Regions from separate parts of the Clostridium sp. Marseille-QA1073 genome, predicted to be linked through region 2. Evidence: a T-box and tRNA genes for the amino acid it is inferred to sense, from the RefSeq annotation. Region 2 holds a T-box; the other regions hold tRNA genes.
The links. A T-box is a leader RNA that pairs with one kind of tRNA and senses whether it is charged. The one in region 2 lies ahead of thrS (threonine--tRNA ligase), so its partner is inferred to be a tRNA-Thr.

Region 1 (5,779 bases), on a different contig from region 2:
AACTTTAACATAAATTATTTTAGTAATAAATTAAATAATAATGAAAAGGTCAGTTCTAGATCAAATATGGAACGTAACTACGAAAGAGCTGTAGAATTTATAAAAAACTTTAATGATATTGAAGATAATTTACTTTTTTACGGTAATTCAGGAACTGGCAAAACTTTTTTATCTCATTGTATTGCTAAAGAACTTATTGAGAATGGGTATTTTGTAGTTTACAAAACCTCTGATGATTTAATTTCTGCTTTAAAAGAAGTTAAATTTAATAACAACAGTAATATGGAAGACTGTCTTATAAATTGTGATTTGCTTATAATTGATGACTTAGGTACAGAGCAAATCTCAGATTTCTCTAAAAAAGAGCTTTTTAATTTACTTAATACAAAGCTTTTAAAGCAAAAGAAAATGCTTATCTCCACTAATTATGCATTAAGCGAATTATCAGATGTTTATTCTGAAAGATTTACTTCAAGATTATTCGGTAATTTTAGTCTTTTTAAATTTTATGGAAATGATATTAGAATATTAAAAAAATCTAAAATAAAAAAGGTAACATAAAAATTATGTTACCTTTTTTATTTTAATTTTTTATTTTTTTAGCTAATATTGCTGCACCAATTGCGCCAGCATATCTAGCTAATTTATCTGATTTTACTTCACTATTTAACTTATTACAAAGACTTTCTATAATATAGTCACATTCGCATAGACCACCAGTTAAAAAATATTTTTCTCCTTCATCATGCTTTTTACACAATGAAGATACCTTTGTAACTACTGAGTCAATAATTGCAAATGCTATATCCTCTCTTTTTTTCCCACTTCCTATAAGACTTATAACTTCTGACTCTGCAAAAACAGTACACATTGAACTTATTGTAGTGTTTCCTCCCTTGGAAGCTAAATTACATAATTCTTCTATATCTACTGATAATATATTAGACATAATTTCAATAAATCTTCCTGTGCCTGCAGAACATTTATCATTCATTATGAAATTTGTAACCATATTATCTTTAACAGTTATGATTTTAGTATCTTGTCCACCTATATCAATTACAGTACAATCTTCCCCTAAAAGATATGACGCTCCCTTACCATGACAGGTTATTTCCGTTACTGACTTATGTGCATAAGGTACTGAAACTCTTCCATATCCAGTCGCCACTACTTTTCTATTTTCTTCATATATACACATAGATTTTAATTTCTCATCTATGGCCTTTGATGTTTCAATACTGCTCCATCCTGTAGGCATAACAAAAGTATCTTTTAAATTATCATCTTCAAATATAGCTACCTTAGCAGCAGTAGAGCCTATGTCTATTCCTATATAGTACACACTTATCGTCTCCTTTTAAAGCATTTCAATAAATGCAGCCATACGAGTTTTAAGTTGTCCAATATCTGAAGTAGAATAGTCTGTCTCTATATTCATATATGGTATTTTCATTTCTTCATTCACAAACTTCTTAATTCTATGAGTCTCAACGTTATAAGTATGACAAGCTTGTAATGTTATATCTATAACACCATCAACTGAGAACTCATTAACTAGCTGGCTGATTAAATCTAGTCTACCATCATTTGGTGCCATAACTGAACATGGAATACTTAAATATTTTTCTGCTAATGCATCAATTGGATTTTTTGTTTCATCAACCAGCCTAATTTTTTCTTTAATTCCAGAACAGTTCTCAAAACAAACTACTACTCCACCACTTTCTTCAATGGCAGTTAAAACTTTATCTGCTACTCCGCCTATAGGACAACCAGTAATTAATATTCTCGGTCCATTTTTATAAGTATCTTTCTTTGCATCATAATTAGCTTTTATGTCTTCTATTGTTTCTCTTAACATTCTATTTTGTTCTTTTTTATCAAAAGTGTAGTGAGTTGCATCTATTATTTTATGAAGTTGTAATCCACTTATTGGTGCTGGATTTAATTTTGCTAATGAATAAAGATCTTTTAACACATTTCTTTCTTCGTTACGAATTTTAATTGCTTCTTTAAGTGCTTCCTCTGTTATTTTAACATCAAATTGATCTTCAAGTCTTTCCATAAAATATTTAATTTCTTCTTTCCATACTTTAAGAGCATGTTCTCTATTAGTGTTTTGAGGTAATTGCATAACATGCAGTGGTTTTATTTCTTCTAGATATTCATACATTTTCTTTTTTCCATCACAAGTAGTTTCTCCTACTATTAAATCTGAAAAATATGTATATGGGCACTTGTCCGTTAATGCAAATCCATAGCTTGCTTTTATAAGTGGACATAAGTTTTTAGGTAAATGTTTTTCCGCATCTGGAATAGTTTCTTCACTAACAGCGCAAAGACTTATTGGATATGCACCTGCTGCATATATAGCCTCTACTGGTGCAAAAGTACAAAATGTACCTACTACCTTTTGTCCTTTATCTTTTAACTCTTTAACTTTAATAAAGCCATTTCTTCTTGTTTCATTAAACTCTTCAAAGTTTTTTGGTAAATTATTCATTACAAACCCTCCAAATATATAATATATGAGTAAAATATTATCTAGTCTTTATAAACACTTGAACTTTAATATCTGTAGCTTTAATAGTTTTACTGTTTTTTTATGAAATAAAATTATTAATACTAAATCTTTTACCAGTTATTTTTGATTACAATTTAAAAGCTCAACTATATGTAGTTGAGCTTTTAAATACAAAAGGAAAATTTTAATTAAAGGATAAACGACTATAACCAACTTCGTCTTGAGTTAATGTTAACATATATTTTGATAATTGTGAATTTTTGTTTTTCAATGATTATACACTTATCTATAGATATATTAAATATAGGGTTCCACAATAAAGATTTAACTTATACATGATTTTAATTTCAATAACAAAAATTCTTTCTATGAATTAAAAATTAAGAATGAAAAATGAAGAATTAAGGTCAAAACTTTACTGCTAAAGCTTTTGGAGTTTTTTAAAAATAAATTTTGTTTTAAGAAATTCATCTCTAGATTATTTTTATAGTATTTCTTCATAACGAAAAAAACTTGAATGTTTCCATTCAAGTTTTTCATGGAGCTGGCAATAGGAATCGAACCTACAACCTGCTGATTACAAGTCAGCTGCTCTACCGTTGAGCCATGCCAGCAATTATGGCGACCCAGAAGGGACTCGAACCCTCGACCTCCGGCGTGACAGGCCGGCACTCTAACCAACTGAGCCACTGGGCCATATTATGGTGGTCGCAACAGGGATCGAACCTGTGACCCTCTGCTTGTAAGGCAGATGCTCTCCCAGCTGAGCTATGCGACCATAATGGTGACTCCTAGGGGAATCGAACCCCTGTTACCACCGTGAAAGGGTGGTGTCTTAACCGCTTGACCAAGGAGCCAATGACGACTTTTTTATTTTTTATAAAATGGAGCTGGCAATAGGAATCGAACCTACAACCTGCTGATTACAAGTCAGCTGCTCTACCGTTGAGCCATGCCAGCAATTATGGCGACCCAGAAGGGACTCGAACCCTCGACCTCCGGCGTGACAGGCCGGCACTCTAACCAACTGAGCCACTGGGCCATATGTGGTGGTCGCAACAGGGATCGAACCTGTGACCCTCTGCTTGTAAGGCAGATGCTCTCCCAGCTGAGCTATGCGACCACTAATGGTGACTCCTAGGGGAATCGAACCCCTGTTACCACCGTGAAAGGGTGGTGTCTTAACCGCTTGACCAAGGAGCCATATGTCATTTTGCTTTTGTTAGGTCGGTGCTTTCTGCACACCCGACAAGTAATATAATACCTAAAATCCTTAACAATGTCAACAATTTTTCAAAAAAAATTTCACTTTTTATCATAAAAGCTCATTTAATATGATAAACCTAGATAAATCAACAACTTTACTGACACTTTTCTCTAAGAAAAAAGTCATAATTTGAAATTTATTATAAAATTTTAAAATAAATTTATATACTTCTTCACAATATATATTCTATTCTGGATTAAATAATTTATGACTAATATGCCATAAATTATTTATTGATGATTACTTGATGGTTTTATTAGTAATACTTATAATAAGTTTAACATTATTTTTTCTTTTTAGAAAGGAGATTTTATTTTGAAACATGACCTTATTATAGTTGGTGGCGGTGCTTCAGGAATTATGGCTGCTATTATAGCAAAAGACCTGGGCATAGATGTAGCTATATTAGAAAGCAATGATAGAATAGGTAAGAAAATTCTTACAACAGGAAATGGAAGGTGTAATATAACCAATAAAAACATAAATGTTTTAAGGTATCATAGTGAAAATAAAACTTTTTTTAATAAGGTCTTTGAAAGCTTTACATTAAAAAATACCGTAGATTTTTTTAATTCAATTGGTTTGTATTTAGTTACCTTAGATAGTGATAAAATGTATCCTATGTCCTTGCAAGCTTCTTCTGTACTGGATGTTTTTAGATTTGCTTTAGAGGAAAGGGAAGTTCCTATTTATTTAAATCATAAAGTAAAAGAAATAAATTATAAGAACAAATTTATTATAAATTGTAATAATGAAGAAAACTTTGTTTGCAGCAAGCTTTTACTTTGTACAGGAGGAAAAAGCGCACCTAAAACTGGTTCTGATGGTTTTGGTTTCACCTTAGCTAAAAAACTAGGACATAATATAATAAATCCTATTCCAGCTCTTGTGCAGCTTAAATTAAATCATAATAAGTTAAAAGCACTATCTGGTGTCAAATTTGATGGAAATGCACATATATATGTAGATAATAAATTAAGGAGAAGTGAGTTTGGAGAGATATTATTTACGGATTATGGTATTTCTGGCCCTCCTATCCTTCAACTTAGTAGAATTGCTTCTTATAATTTATCTAAAGGAAAAGATATATCTTTAAAAATTGATATGATGAGTAATTTTTCAAAAGATGAATTAAAGAGATTTTTAGAAAATCATTTTGGAACATATTCATATAGATCTATACATGATGCCCTTATAGGTATAATCAACAAAAAAATTATTCCTATAATACTTAAAGAATCTAATATTGATAATATACATAAGCCTTGTTGGTCATTAGAATGGGAAGAAAAAGAAGCGTTATTATCCTTATTAAAAGAATGGACATTTAAAGTAAGTGGTACTAACTCTTTTGATAATGCACAAGTTACAGCTGGTGGTGTAGATACAAAAGAAGTAGATGAGAACACCTTACAATCAAAAATAGTTCCTAATCTATATTTTGCTGGAGAGATATTAGACGTAGATGGAGATTGTGGTGGTTTTAATCTTCAATGGGCATGGAGTTCTGCCTCAGTGGCAATCAAAAGCCTCAAAATGTCAGAATCATAATAAATACTAATTATTGTGCTCAAATAGATATTAATAACTAGTACTATAGAAGATAACCAAATATATATCTAAAAGACTAAAAGACTTCACATAGGTATAATATTATTCCTTTAAAATAGTTCTTTCTATGAGTGAAGAATTTATAATCTATAAACAAACTTTAAAAGTAAAAAAGCTAGTCTTATAGACTAGCTTACTTATATTTACTTATTTAAAGCTTCTAATAATTTTTCTAGATCTAATCCATGAACTGTAGCTGCTTCTTCTAAAGTTTCTGCTTGTGCTGATGGACATCCTACACAACCCATTCCAAAACTCATTAATACATCTACAGAATTTGGATGTTGTCTTACAACCTCACCTATTGTCATATCTTTAGTAATTTTCATAAATAACACCTCTTCCATTAATTATATATTAGGCATCTTTGACCA
Region 2 (5,779 bases):
TATTTGCAAATTCAAACATTCCCATTTTCCCTTTTTTAGTAGCACCAGTAAAAGCCCCTTCTACATAGCCAAAAAGTTCACTTTCTAAAAGATTTTCAGGTATAGCACTACAGTTTATTGCAACAAATTGTCCATTTCTTCCACTGGCTTCGTGAATTGCTTTCGCAAAAACTTCTTTTCCCGTTCCACTTTCTCCAGTAATAAGTACAGAAGCTGAGCTTGGTGCCACTTTTTGACAAAGATTTATGGCCTCAATTATCTTTTTACTCTTTCCTCCTATATAAGAAAAACTATAATTATTAGCAATTTCTTTATTATAGGCATTACTTAACATTTCTACTTTAGCATTAGCGCTTTCTAATTTTCTTGATAGCGATACAACTTCTGTTACATCTCTATCTGTAGATACTACTGCCACCATTTCTTTCTTGGAGTTATATATTGGAATTACACTTAAAATTACGGACTTTCCTTTCATAGGCTCATGCCTTATATTCTCTATAGCTTTTCCTTCTTTCAACACTTTAGGGATTAGCGGATTATTAAAATGTTCTGTAACTTTCAAGCCAATAATATCCTTAGCTTTAACCTTATACAGTTTTTCTGAACTTTTATTCCAATAAGTTACTATTCCATTAATATCACAAATACATACAGCTTCATGAATATTATCTAAAATATTATTTTGGAGATTAAATATCTCATCTACTTTTAAATAAAAACTATCTCTCAAATTATTGTTTGTTATTATTCCAATAATCTTATCCTTCTCCATTACCGGAAGACGTCCAATATTATTTAAGATCATAATATCTCTTGCATCTCTTGCAAATTTATAGGGATTTATAGTAACTACATCTTTTATAGCATAATTTATAATTTTATCTTCTAATAAATCTTTTTTCTCAGTACATATTTTTGCTAAATCTTTTCTAGTAAAAATACCCATTAACTTCTTTTTTTCATTAACTACTATAACTTCATCTAAATTCTGTGCTATCATCATATCTAAAACCTGTTTAACAGTGTCATTATAAAGAACCTCTTTAAATTCTATATTCATTATATCTTTTACTCTATAAAGTAATTCCCCAATGTTCATCTTCTTCTCCTACCACCCTTATAAATTCAATTAGCATTTATATAGTAAATCTATGTCCTTTAGTTACTATACAATACTACTAATTACTTTTAAATTAAAATTAAAAATATTACAATAATTTAACTAGCTTTAAGCTAGTTTTATATAAAATAAAAAATTGAGTAAAATTTATTTTTATATTAAATTAAAAATAAAATTTTATAAATTCGTATACTTAAATAAAATCGTGACAAAGTCACGATTTTATTTAAGCCTCCAAAATTCATAATAATTATTTAAACTTTATCTTTTCTTATTAAATTATACCCTAAAAGTATAATAAAGGCACTTAAAATTCCTACTAACATACCTACAAATACATCACTAGGATAATGAACATATAAATAAATTCTTGAAAAACCTATAAGTACAGCAAGCACTATAGGAATTATTTTGTATTGAGGTAATAATATAAATAATATTGTAGCTACTGCAAAAGATGATGAAGTGTGTCCTGACGGAAAGGAAAAAGATTTAGGTATGTGTATCAACGGATCTGATATAGGATACCTAATAATTGGTCTAACCCTTTCTACCACATTTTTTATTATACCTTCTGTTAAAATAGTACTTAATAATAAAGAACTAAGACAAAGAAGTCCTATATGTCTATAATCTTTTTTTAATAAGCATATTATAGATATAATTATCCATATAGCTCCTCCATCACCTAAATGAGTTATAATTGGCATTAGTTTATCAAATAATGGATTCTTCAATCCATGATGTATAAAATCAATTAGTATTTTATCAATAGCATGAATATTCTTAAGCATATTTAATCTTTTCTCCCATTTAAATTCTCATATAAGGTGTTTGAAAGAAAATAATAAACCAAAGATGTAATATATTTTATATCAAACAAGACATCAAGTTATACTCATAGTAATTCTATAAGTGATTATGACACCCTAGCATGATGCGAAATATACTAACATACTAGCTTGTTATTTTTTTAAGATTTTTAATATAATTTATAGTAAAATATATTATTATTATTTTACTATAAATTCTTAACTATGTTAACCAAAAATTTTTATTGTTTTGATAGCTCTTAAATAATTCTCTCCACCAGAAGTATAAATTAAAGTTAATGGTGTTACTGCAACTCCTTTAGCTGAAATATAGTATAAATCTCCTTTTTTCTCACTACATATTCTAGACACATAAAAACCTATAGTGTCATGTATTATAAAGTACTCATCATGATATTTACCTAAATAAATCACAACATGACCATCTAGATACATAAGACATCCTGGAGTCATCGTATCCAATACTTTTTTCTTTTCTTCAATAGTCATATTTTCTATGCACTTAGTTATTCCTATTGCCTTTTTCTCTTGCTGGGATGTATTTCTAGGAAGCATTAGTCCCATAGTCTTAAATACATCTACTACTAAACTGGAACAGTCTCTTCCAAAAAATTCTCCTCCCCATCCATATCTTTCTCCTAAGCATTTAAAACTTTGCCTTATAATATTCTCTTCTGTATAAGGTAAATATCCATAAGATACATCTTCGCTTCTTGAAATTAGTATTTGTGTAAACTTTAAACTTCCATCATAACACCTTATTGGAAGCCATACCACATAACTTCCGCAAGGATACATATCATAAATAGTTTCTAAAATATCTTCTTCTTTTACTAATGAAAATTTTACTCCCATATCTATAGGAATCATAGATATACTTTCATCAAAAGGATTATATCCAGTATAAATTCTTCTACCTGTAACTACTAAAAATTCCTTAGCTTTTGTATATTTTAATATAGGTTCCTTTTCTCCTATAGCAATATCTTTTCTTTTAATCCATCCTTTATACCCATATGTTTTTATAAAATACCATTCTTTATCTTTACTTTCATGTAAAATTACACAAGGATCGCAAATATTAATCGCCGTTTCCATTAATCTATCTAAGTCATAATCCTTTGGATTTTTAAAAATTCTATCATCTGTAGGATAAGATTTTATATGTGACCTTCTTGTAACCATCCCATACCGTATTAAATTTTTTTCTTTTATAGCTTCTAAATTTAAATTTTTACTTAATTTTAGAAAATATTCTTTTTCTAAAATAAGACCATTTTTATATCTAATTGTAGAATGAGGTTTACTTACAGATAAAATTAGGTTCCTTAATTCTTTCTCTTCGAGAAAATTTTGTAATAAAAATATATCCTCTATTATATTACTTTTCATAGATCTTTCATTATATTTTTATCTTTCATCATCGCATATTATTATTCTCTTTGAAGTATTACTATTATTTATCCAAAATTCAGGATATAACATTTCTGTTTTAACCCTAGCAACTTTTGAAGAAAATTGAGTAAACAGTACACTCACCTCTTTATATACATTTTTATTATATATTGTATTAATTCTTAATGGATTATAAAACCATTAATGGTAGATTAATATTTATTAATCTTAAAATAGATATATCTTTAAGATTGTAATTTATATAAAGAGTATTATTTTGTAATTTTAATTATTACGTACAAATTTTTATTATAGCCCTATATTTATAATATGCTTGCTAATTATGTTTCATGGAAATTGTTATTGACATGAAATTTATAAGTGATATAATATTATAAATATATATTTATAATATACAAATTTTAATATGCATATGATATTATTAAATAAATAATAAATGCAATGAAGAGAAGAGTAAGCTGCCTTACATTTACAGAGAGAGAATACATTAGCTGAAAGTATTCTTAAATAGAATCAGTTGAAAACCACCTCTGAGTGACTTTAATAAAGTCCGGATAAATCCGTTAAAATTTTAAAGTGGTATATCATAATTTTGATATGCAAATTGGGTGGAACCACGGGTATATTATCTCGTCCCTTTTCTAATTATTATAGAAAAGAGGCGTTTTTTTATTTATAAAGCTTTTATAGCTTATGAAAAATTATATATTAAAACACTATGAAGAGAAAAGTAAACTGTCTTACATTTACAGAGAGAGAATACATTAGCTGAAAGTATTCTTAAATAGAACCAGTTGAAGACCACCTCTGAGTGACTCTAATAAAGTCCGGATAAATCCGTTAAAATTTTTTAAAGTGGCATATTATAATATTGATATGCAATTTGGGTGGAACCACGGGAATACTCTCTCGTCCCTTTTCTAATTATTTATAGAAAAGCGACGAGTTTTTTATTTTTAAAAAATCTCATGCTTTGATGAGAATTATTTATAATTATTAATTATCAATTATTTTAGGAGGTAACAAAAAATGATTAGAATTACATTAAAAGACGGTTCAATAAAAGAATATGAAAACTCATTATCAGTTTTAGATATTGCTAAGGATATTTCTGAAGGTCTTGCAAGAGTAGCAACTGCTGGATTTATTGATAACAAAATTGTAGATTTACGTTGTATAGTTGATAAAGATTGTGATTTAAGCATTCTTACTTTTAATGATGTAGAAGGGAAAAATGCTTTTAGACACACAACAGCACATATACTAGCTCAAGCTGTTAAGAGATTATATCCTAATGCTCAACTCGCTATAGGTCCTTCAATTGAAGATGGTTTCTATTATGATTTTGATATAGAAAAACCATTTACTTCTGAAGATGTAGAAAAAATTGAAGATGAAATGAAAAAAATTATTAAGGAAGATTTAAAAATTGAAAGATTTGAGCTTCCTAGAGAGGAAGCACTTAAGTTAATGAATGAAATGAATGAACCTTATAAAGTTGAATTAATTAATGACTTACCTGAAGATTCTATAATTTCATTTTACAAACAAGGTGAATTTATAGATTTATGTGCAGGTCCTCATCTAATGTCTACAAAATATGTTAAAGCTATAAAATTGACAAAAATAGCTGGTGCATATTGGAGAGGAAATGAGAAAAATAAAATGCTTTCTCGTATCTACGGAACTTCTTTCACTAAAAAATCTGACTTAGATGAGTATTTAGAAAGAGTTGAAGAAGCTAAGAAACGTGACCATCGTAAACTTGGTAAAGAGCTTGAACTTTTTACATTGCTAGATGAAGGTCCTGGTTTTCCTTTCTTTTTACCTAAAGGAATGGAACTTAGAAATACACTTATAGACTTTTGGAGAGAAATTCATAAAAAAGCAGGCTATAAAGAAATCTCCACTCCCATTATATTAAATAAGGATTTGTGGATTAGAAGTGGTCATTGGGATCACTATAGAGAAAACATGTACACAACAGAAATAGATGAAATGGATTATGCAATTAAACCAATGAACTGTCCCGGAGGAATGTTAGTATATAAAACAAGTCTTCACTCCTATAGAGATTTACCTCTTCGTATTGGTGAATTAGGTCTTGTACATCGCCATGAGTTATCTGGCGCATTGCACGGATTAATGCGTGTTCGTAACTTTACTCAAGATGATGCTCATATATTTATGCTTCCTGAGCAAATTAAAGATGAGATTAAAGGAGTAATAAGACTAATTGATGAAGTTTATGGAGTATTTGGATTTAAATATCATGTTGAACTATCTACAAGACCAGAAAATAGTATGGGCAGTGATCAAGAATGGAACAGAGCAACTGAGGCTCTTAGAGAAGCTCTTATAGAACTTGGATATAACTATAAGGTTAATGAGGGTGATGGTGCATTTT
Region 3 (5,779 bases), on a different contig from region 2:
GGTTGTTAGAGAATCAATCAAAGTTGCCGGTGATAATTTTGATGAATCAATAACTCGCTATATAAGAAAGAAGCATAAGCTTATGATCGGTGAAAGAACTGCTGAAGATTTAAAAATTAATATAGGTTCTGCCTATAAAAAAGAAGAAGAAATAAGTATGGAAATAAGAGGAAGGGACCTTATTACAGGACTTCCCAAAAATATAGTTGTTAATTCAACAGAAATGAGAGAGGCTCTAGGAGAGGCAGTAGCAGCTATAGCGGAATGTACTCATGCAGTATTAGAAAAAACTCCACCTGAACTTGCAGCTGATATAGCTGAAAAGGGTATAGTTATGACTGGTGGTGGGGCACTTCTAGATGGATTAGATAAGCTAATACAAGATTATACTAAAGTTCCTGTATATGTAGCTGAAGATTCAGTTTCTTGTGTTGCACTAGGAACTGGAAAAGCTTTAGACTTCATAGATAAAATGGATGACTCATTCAGTGGAGAAGATTTATCATTTTATTAATTTAATATAAAAGTTAGTTATTAAAAGGACATACCCTAAAGTATGTCCTTTTAATTTTAACTTTATTAATAAAGTTCCATCATTCTTATTTACAAAAATTCTTTAACCAAGATAATTAATAGAAATAGAATTAGTAAAATTTACTGTTTAAAGGCTGAATATCGTAGAAGGAAGGTATAAGAAAATGATGTACGGGAAGATTAAATGCATTATTTAATTAGTAAGATGAGGAAATCTTAAAAGTTTTTTTTCTAAATTCTACTTTATTTTGTAGTTTTTTAGTGAGTTTTTAAGTTTAAATAACTATAATCTTTATTTTAATACTGTAGATTAAAGTGAAAAAGCCTCTCTAAAATTAGAGAGAACTTTTTTATGATTCTTTTGAAATTTCTTCGTTAAAAACTAAATAATAAGAGTGTATTAGTGCGCGAGTTACTACTTTAGATAACTGCATTATTAGATTTAGTCTTATATTTCTATTTGTAAATAATTCAGTATCTTCACTAGAATCTACAATTCCAATTATAGATATATCCCCTACTTGAGGAAGTTGTTTTCCTACACCTTTTCCAGGGTTTATAGGGAAATCTCTTACTTGTATTTCTCCTATACTGGAAAAAGGACCTAAGCAAGCATCTATACCAATTATTTTTGCATCAGGATGTTTAATTTTTATTTGAGATAGCTTACTTTCAAGATTTAAGGCATGAATAGGTTCTGAAATGGTACCATAAACTGGTAGTGGGAACTGTTTCTCCTTTAAAAAAGTTCCTACTAAAGGTCCTAAAGAGTCCCCTATGCATCTATCAGTTCCTATGCAAATAATAATAGTATTTTCATCCAAATAGTCTTTAATAAAATTTGCTAAATTATAATAGGCTAAGGGACTGTCATAATGTGTCTTCACTCTAGTCACCTATTACACCTCCTAATTAATTATTTATAATTATAATTTAAATAATGTGTATTTTAATTAATTAAAAATTAAAAGTATAAATTATAGAAATAAGTATCTTAACATCCTATTTAATAAAAAAAGTTATATTTAAATTTAATATTATTTAAAGATTTTAAATATTTATCTTAGAATTTTATAGATACATTTGCTAAATATTAAAGAGGAATCAATAAATTTATAAATAAATAATGTTAAAGAACTTTATACATTGATATACAATAGTCTTAATAAAATATATATGCTAAATGATATATAGTAATTATTGAATTTTATAAAAATATAGAGATATATAGGAAAGTAAAGAAATTAAAAGAAAAACTAATAATCGAAAATACAAACATTTAAAACATGTTTTTAACTGCCATTGGAACTGCTAAAGATTACATCGTAATAAATGTATATTTGTTAAATTTTAGGTAAAGAATTATAAAAGATATTTTAACTACAAGGATGTGATGTAATGAAAAGAAAGATCTATTCTTTTATAGTTATTCTTTATACTATATTTACTATATGCATTTTAAAATTTTATGCTACAGATAAAAGAGATGAAGAGATAGTATCAAATATGCTTAATAGAGAGAGCGTAGCGATAGATAATGATCAAACTTTTGGTATTCATAAAAAGAATGAGTTAAATGAGCTACATAAAGAAAAAGATTTAAAAGAAGAAAAATTAGAAAAAAATATTGAAATAGACAATAATAGAAGTAAAATTAGTGACAGAGATTTAAATACAAAACTATTTTTAGATGAAGTTGATGATAGTACAGAAGTAATAGTAGAAGGAGAATTCGATTCTTATAATATTGAGCAGAGGAAAAAAAATTCAGTAATAAAAATACCACCAGAAGAAATTGAAACAGCATTATCTATTAATGATAAAGTGAAGCTTTTTTCTATGAGTGATAAGATACCAAAAGAGGAACAGAATAAAATTAGCGATTATCTGCAATATAAAAATCAAAAGATAGGAGTAAGAAAGAGCTTAGATGTATTAAAAAACTACTTATCAGAAAAAGAGCTTTATGAAGTTAAGAAAATAGCGAGAAAATTCATAGATATGGATACCGTAGAGAATGCTGATTAATTTATATAGCAAACTCCTTAAAAATAATAATTTAAATACATTTTAGTATTTTCTAAGGCTAAGGTAACATTTTTATTTTTGAAATCTATATTATAACTAGAAGAATTTAAAATATCTTAGGAGTTGGTTATATGCCTTCTAGTAATTTAGTTTCAGTGTCAAATTTAATTCCTGCAATTTATAGTTTAGAACCTAAATCTATACTAGAAATAGGAGTTGGATTTGGTAAGATAGGATTTTTAGTTAGAGAATATTTAGATTTAAGAGAGAATAATGATGGTGGATATGCACCTTGGAATATATTAATAGATGGAATAGAAATATATGAAAAATATATTACGCCAATACATGGTTATATTTATGATAATATATATATTGGTAATGCAATCGATATTTTAAGTAAAAAAGATTTTCCTAAATATGATCTAATAGTACTTGCAGATGTTATAGAGCATTTGAAAAAATCAGATGGGAAAAAGCTACTAGAATTATGTTTTAAGACAGCAGATAGTGTTATAATATCAACACCATATATTTTTTATAAACAAGATGAATGCTATGGTAATGATGCAGAACAACATTTAAGTGGATGGGATATTAATGAGTTTAGAGCTATGGGAGCAAAATATGTTTGGATATCAGGAATACTTTTATTTGCTGTATTTACAAATAAAGTATTAAACCATAAAACAGATATTTTTTTAGACGATTTATTATTTGTAACTCCGCAATTACACCATATTAAAGATTTAATAACAGTTTATCTATCTACTGATCAATATGATCATTGTATAGAAGCTTGTGAAAAATATGAAAAGTTTTTTAAAGATGATTCATTCTTTTCAAATATGAAAGCAGTTGCTTTAAATATGAAGAACAAAGATGATTTGGAATAGACTTTAGTTTAATATATAAGATATACTAATATCATATATGAGTAAATAGCGTGTATTGAGTAACTTTGATGCACGTTATTTAGCTGAATCTTTAGTGTTGGAAGAAATCATATATAATTAAAACAATAATTGTAGTTGGGTGAAATATGAAGTAAAAATAAGAAAAATGGAGATAATAAAGCATAAATACTGAAAATGGTATAAAAAAAACTTGAAAAAATAGTTATAAAATTATATACTATTCCTTGTCAATGTTCTAAGGGTTTTTTCTGAAGAACTTGTGAAAATGCTGACATTTCTTGATAGTAGAATAGCTAATTTGTAGTAAATAAGTCTAAGTTCTACTTTAATAGTCAGTTTTATAACGTGGAGGAGTTCCCGAGAGGCCAAAGGGGGCAGACTGTAAATCTGTTACGTTTCGTTTCGATGGTTCGAATCCGTCCTCCTCCACCAATTATGGTCGCATAGCTCAGCTGGGAGAGCATCTGCCTTACAAGCAGAGGGTCACAGGTTCGATCCCTGTTGCGACCACCATTAGAAATTTATAATATGCTGGCATGGCTCAACGGTAGAGCAGCTGACTTGTAATCAGCAGGTTGTAGGTTCGATTCCTATTGCCAGCTCCATAATATATGGAGGAGTTCCCGAGTGGCCAAAGGGGGCAGACTGTAAATCTGTTGCGTTTCGCTTCGATGGTTCGAATCCGTCCTCCTCCACCAAATTATGGTCGCATAGCTCAGCTGGGAGAGCATCTGCCTTACAAGCAGAGGGTCACAGGTTCGATCCCTGTTGCGACCACCATTGAAAATTGTATAATATGCTGGCATGGCTCAACGGTAGAGCAGCTGACTTGTAATCAGCAGGTTGTAGGTTCGATTCCTATTGCCAGCTCCATAATATATGGAGGAGTTCCCGAGTGGCCAAAGGGGGCAGACTGTAAATCTGTTGCGTTTCGCTTCGATGGTTCGAATCCGTCCTCCTCCACCAAGTCAAAAGCTACATTTGTTCTCTTATTTTGAGAGCTCAAATGTAGCTTTTATTTTGTAAATAATCATGCTTTCATACGCAGTAGTCATAAGGCTACTGCATTTTTTACTGTTTGTATATTGGTGTTATATTATAGGGTTCCACAATAAAAATTTAACTTATATATGATTTTACTTCCATAACAAAAATTCTTTTGCTAAAGCTTTTGGAATTTCTTAAAATAAAATAAATTTTATTTTAAGAAATTCATCTCTAGTGAATTCTTTCATAAATTCTTCATTATTAATTGTTAATCATTAATTTCTAAAGATTTAAGCTATTTTTAGAAAAATTATTTTTCAGAGTATATTTTAAGTTTTCATATTGGATGCTTATAATAGCTTTTTACGTGAAATCTTTAGATTAATTTATTAATATGAAAGCATTAATTTATCCCTACTGTTTTTGATCATTTTAAGGCGTGGCCAATAATGCATTAAAATAAATATCTCCTAATATAATTAAAGTATGTATTTAGATATGGATTTATTTAAGTTTGGAGGATAATAGTATGAGAGAAACGATTTACAATGTTTTGTCTAATATTATATTACGTAGTCGTAATGTAACTAATGCCAAAGTTAATGTAGTCACATCAGATGAATTTCCTTATGAAATTGAAATTATCGCTGAAAATCTATATATACCTTGGGCTATAGCAATAAGCGATGAAGGAAAAGTGTATTTTACGGAGCGGTCTGGAACAATTAGAGTGATTGAAGATGGCAAACTTAATACTCAGCCACTCATTACATTTGGTGCACCCTTTATAAGTCAGGGGGAAGGAGGGTTAATGGGTATTGTTCTAGACCCAAATTATTCACAAAACAATTATATGTATGTTATGCATTCATATGTAGAAGGTAATCAAATTTATAATCGTGTTGTAAGATTGATTGAAGAAAATAATAAGGCATCCATTGACCGGATTATTCTAGATAAAATCCCTGGTGGACAAATTCATAATGGAGGAAGGATAAAGATAGGACCAGATCAGAAATTATATATAACAACAGGAGATGCAGGAAATTCTATGTTAGCACAAGATTTAACAAGTAAAGCAGGAAAAATACTGCGAATAGAATCAGACGGCAGTATCCCAGCAGATAATCCAATTATTAATTCACCTGTTTATAGTTTAGGGCATAGAAATCCTCAAGGCTTAGCATGGAATTCAAAAGATATCTTATATGAATCAGACCATGGACAGATAGGACATGATGAGATAAATATTATACAACCAGGAGCCAATTATGGGTGGCCTCTCGTTCAAGGAAATGAAGAATCCGAAGAAG

Region 1: it encodes a tRNA-Thr, which carries the amino acid that the T-box ahead of thrS (threonine--tRNA ligase) is inferred to sense. The anticodon was not compared.
Region 3: it encodes a tRNA-Thr, which carries the amino acid that the T-box ahead of thrS (threonine--tRNA ligase) is inferred to sense. The anticodon was not compared.

Annotation. Positions count from the first base shown of each region.
Region 1 is NZ_JBSVQM010000007.1:108,497-114,275, forward strand. Features, by position in the region: gene ACY1IQ_RS08400 (ATP-binding protein) at 1-561, shown strand, start outside; gene ACY1IQ_RS08405 (acyl-CoA dehydratase activase) at 584-1,345, opposite strand; gene ACY1IQ_RS08410 (double-cubane-cluster-containing anaerobic reductase) at 1,361-2,506, opposite strand; tRNA gene ACY1IQ_RS08415 (tRNA-Thr) at 3,067-3,141, opposite strand; tRNA gene ACY1IQ_RS08420 (tRNA-Asp) at 3,147-3,223, opposite strand; tRNA gene ACY1IQ_RS08425 (tRNA-Val) at 3,230-3,305, opposite strand; tRNA gene ACY1IQ_RS08430 (tRNA-Glu) at 3,310-3,384, opposite strand; tRNA gene ACY1IQ_RS08435 (tRNA-Thr) at 3,413-3,487, opposite strand; tRNA gene ACY1IQ_RS08440 (tRNA-Asp) at 3,493-3,569, opposite strand; tRNA gene ACY1IQ_RS08445 (tRNA-Val) at 3,575-3,650, opposite strand; tRNA gene ACY1IQ_RS08450 (tRNA-Glu) at 3,656-3,730, opposite strand; gene ACY1IQ_RS08455 (BaiN/RdsA family NAD(P)/FAD-dependent oxidoreductase) at 4,110-5,345, shown strand; gene ACY1IQ_RS08460 (DUF1858 domain-containing protein) at 5,549-5,734, opposite strand.
Region 2 is NZ_JBSVQM010000012.1:14,882-20,660, forward strand. Features, by position in the region: gene ACY1IQ_RS11975 (sigma 54-interacting transcriptional regulator) at 1-1,102, opposite strand, end outside; gene ACY1IQ_RS11980 (phosphatase PAP2 family protein) at 1,378-1,917, opposite strand; gene ACY1IQ_RS11985 (SH3 domain-containing protein) at 2,164-3,348, opposite strand; gene ACY1IQ_RS11990 (hypothetical protein) at 3,367-3,495, opposite strand; T-box leader at 3,805-4,013, shown strand; T-box leader at 4,082-4,292, shown strand; gene thrS (threonine--tRNA ligase) at 4,402-5,779, shown strand, end outside.
Region 3 is NZ_JBSVQM010000028.1:24,619-30,397, forward strand. Features, by position in the region: gene mreB (rod shape-determining protein) at 1-514, shown strand, start outside; gene yyaC (spore protease YyaC) at 885-1,430, opposite strand; gene ACY1IQ_RS18510 (hypothetical protein) at 1,933-2,562, shown strand; gene ACY1IQ_RS18515 (hypothetical protein) at 2,694-3,458, shown strand; tRNA gene ACY1IQ_RS18520 (tRNA-Tyr) at 3,827-3,911, shown strand; tRNA gene ACY1IQ_RS18525 (tRNA-Val) at 3,917-3,992, shown strand; tRNA gene ACY1IQ_RS18530 (tRNA-Thr) at 4,010-4,084, shown strand; tRNA gene ACY1IQ_RS18535 (tRNA-Tyr) at 4,093-4,177, shown strand; tRNA gene ACY1IQ_RS18540 (tRNA-Val) at 4,184-4,259, shown strand; tRNA gene ACY1IQ_RS18545 (tRNA-Thr) at 4,278-4,352, shown strand; tRNA gene ACY1IQ_RS18550 (tRNA-Tyr) at 4,361-4,445, shown strand; gene ACY1IQ_RS18555 (PQQ-dependent sugar dehydrogenase) at 4,996-5,779, shown strand, end outside.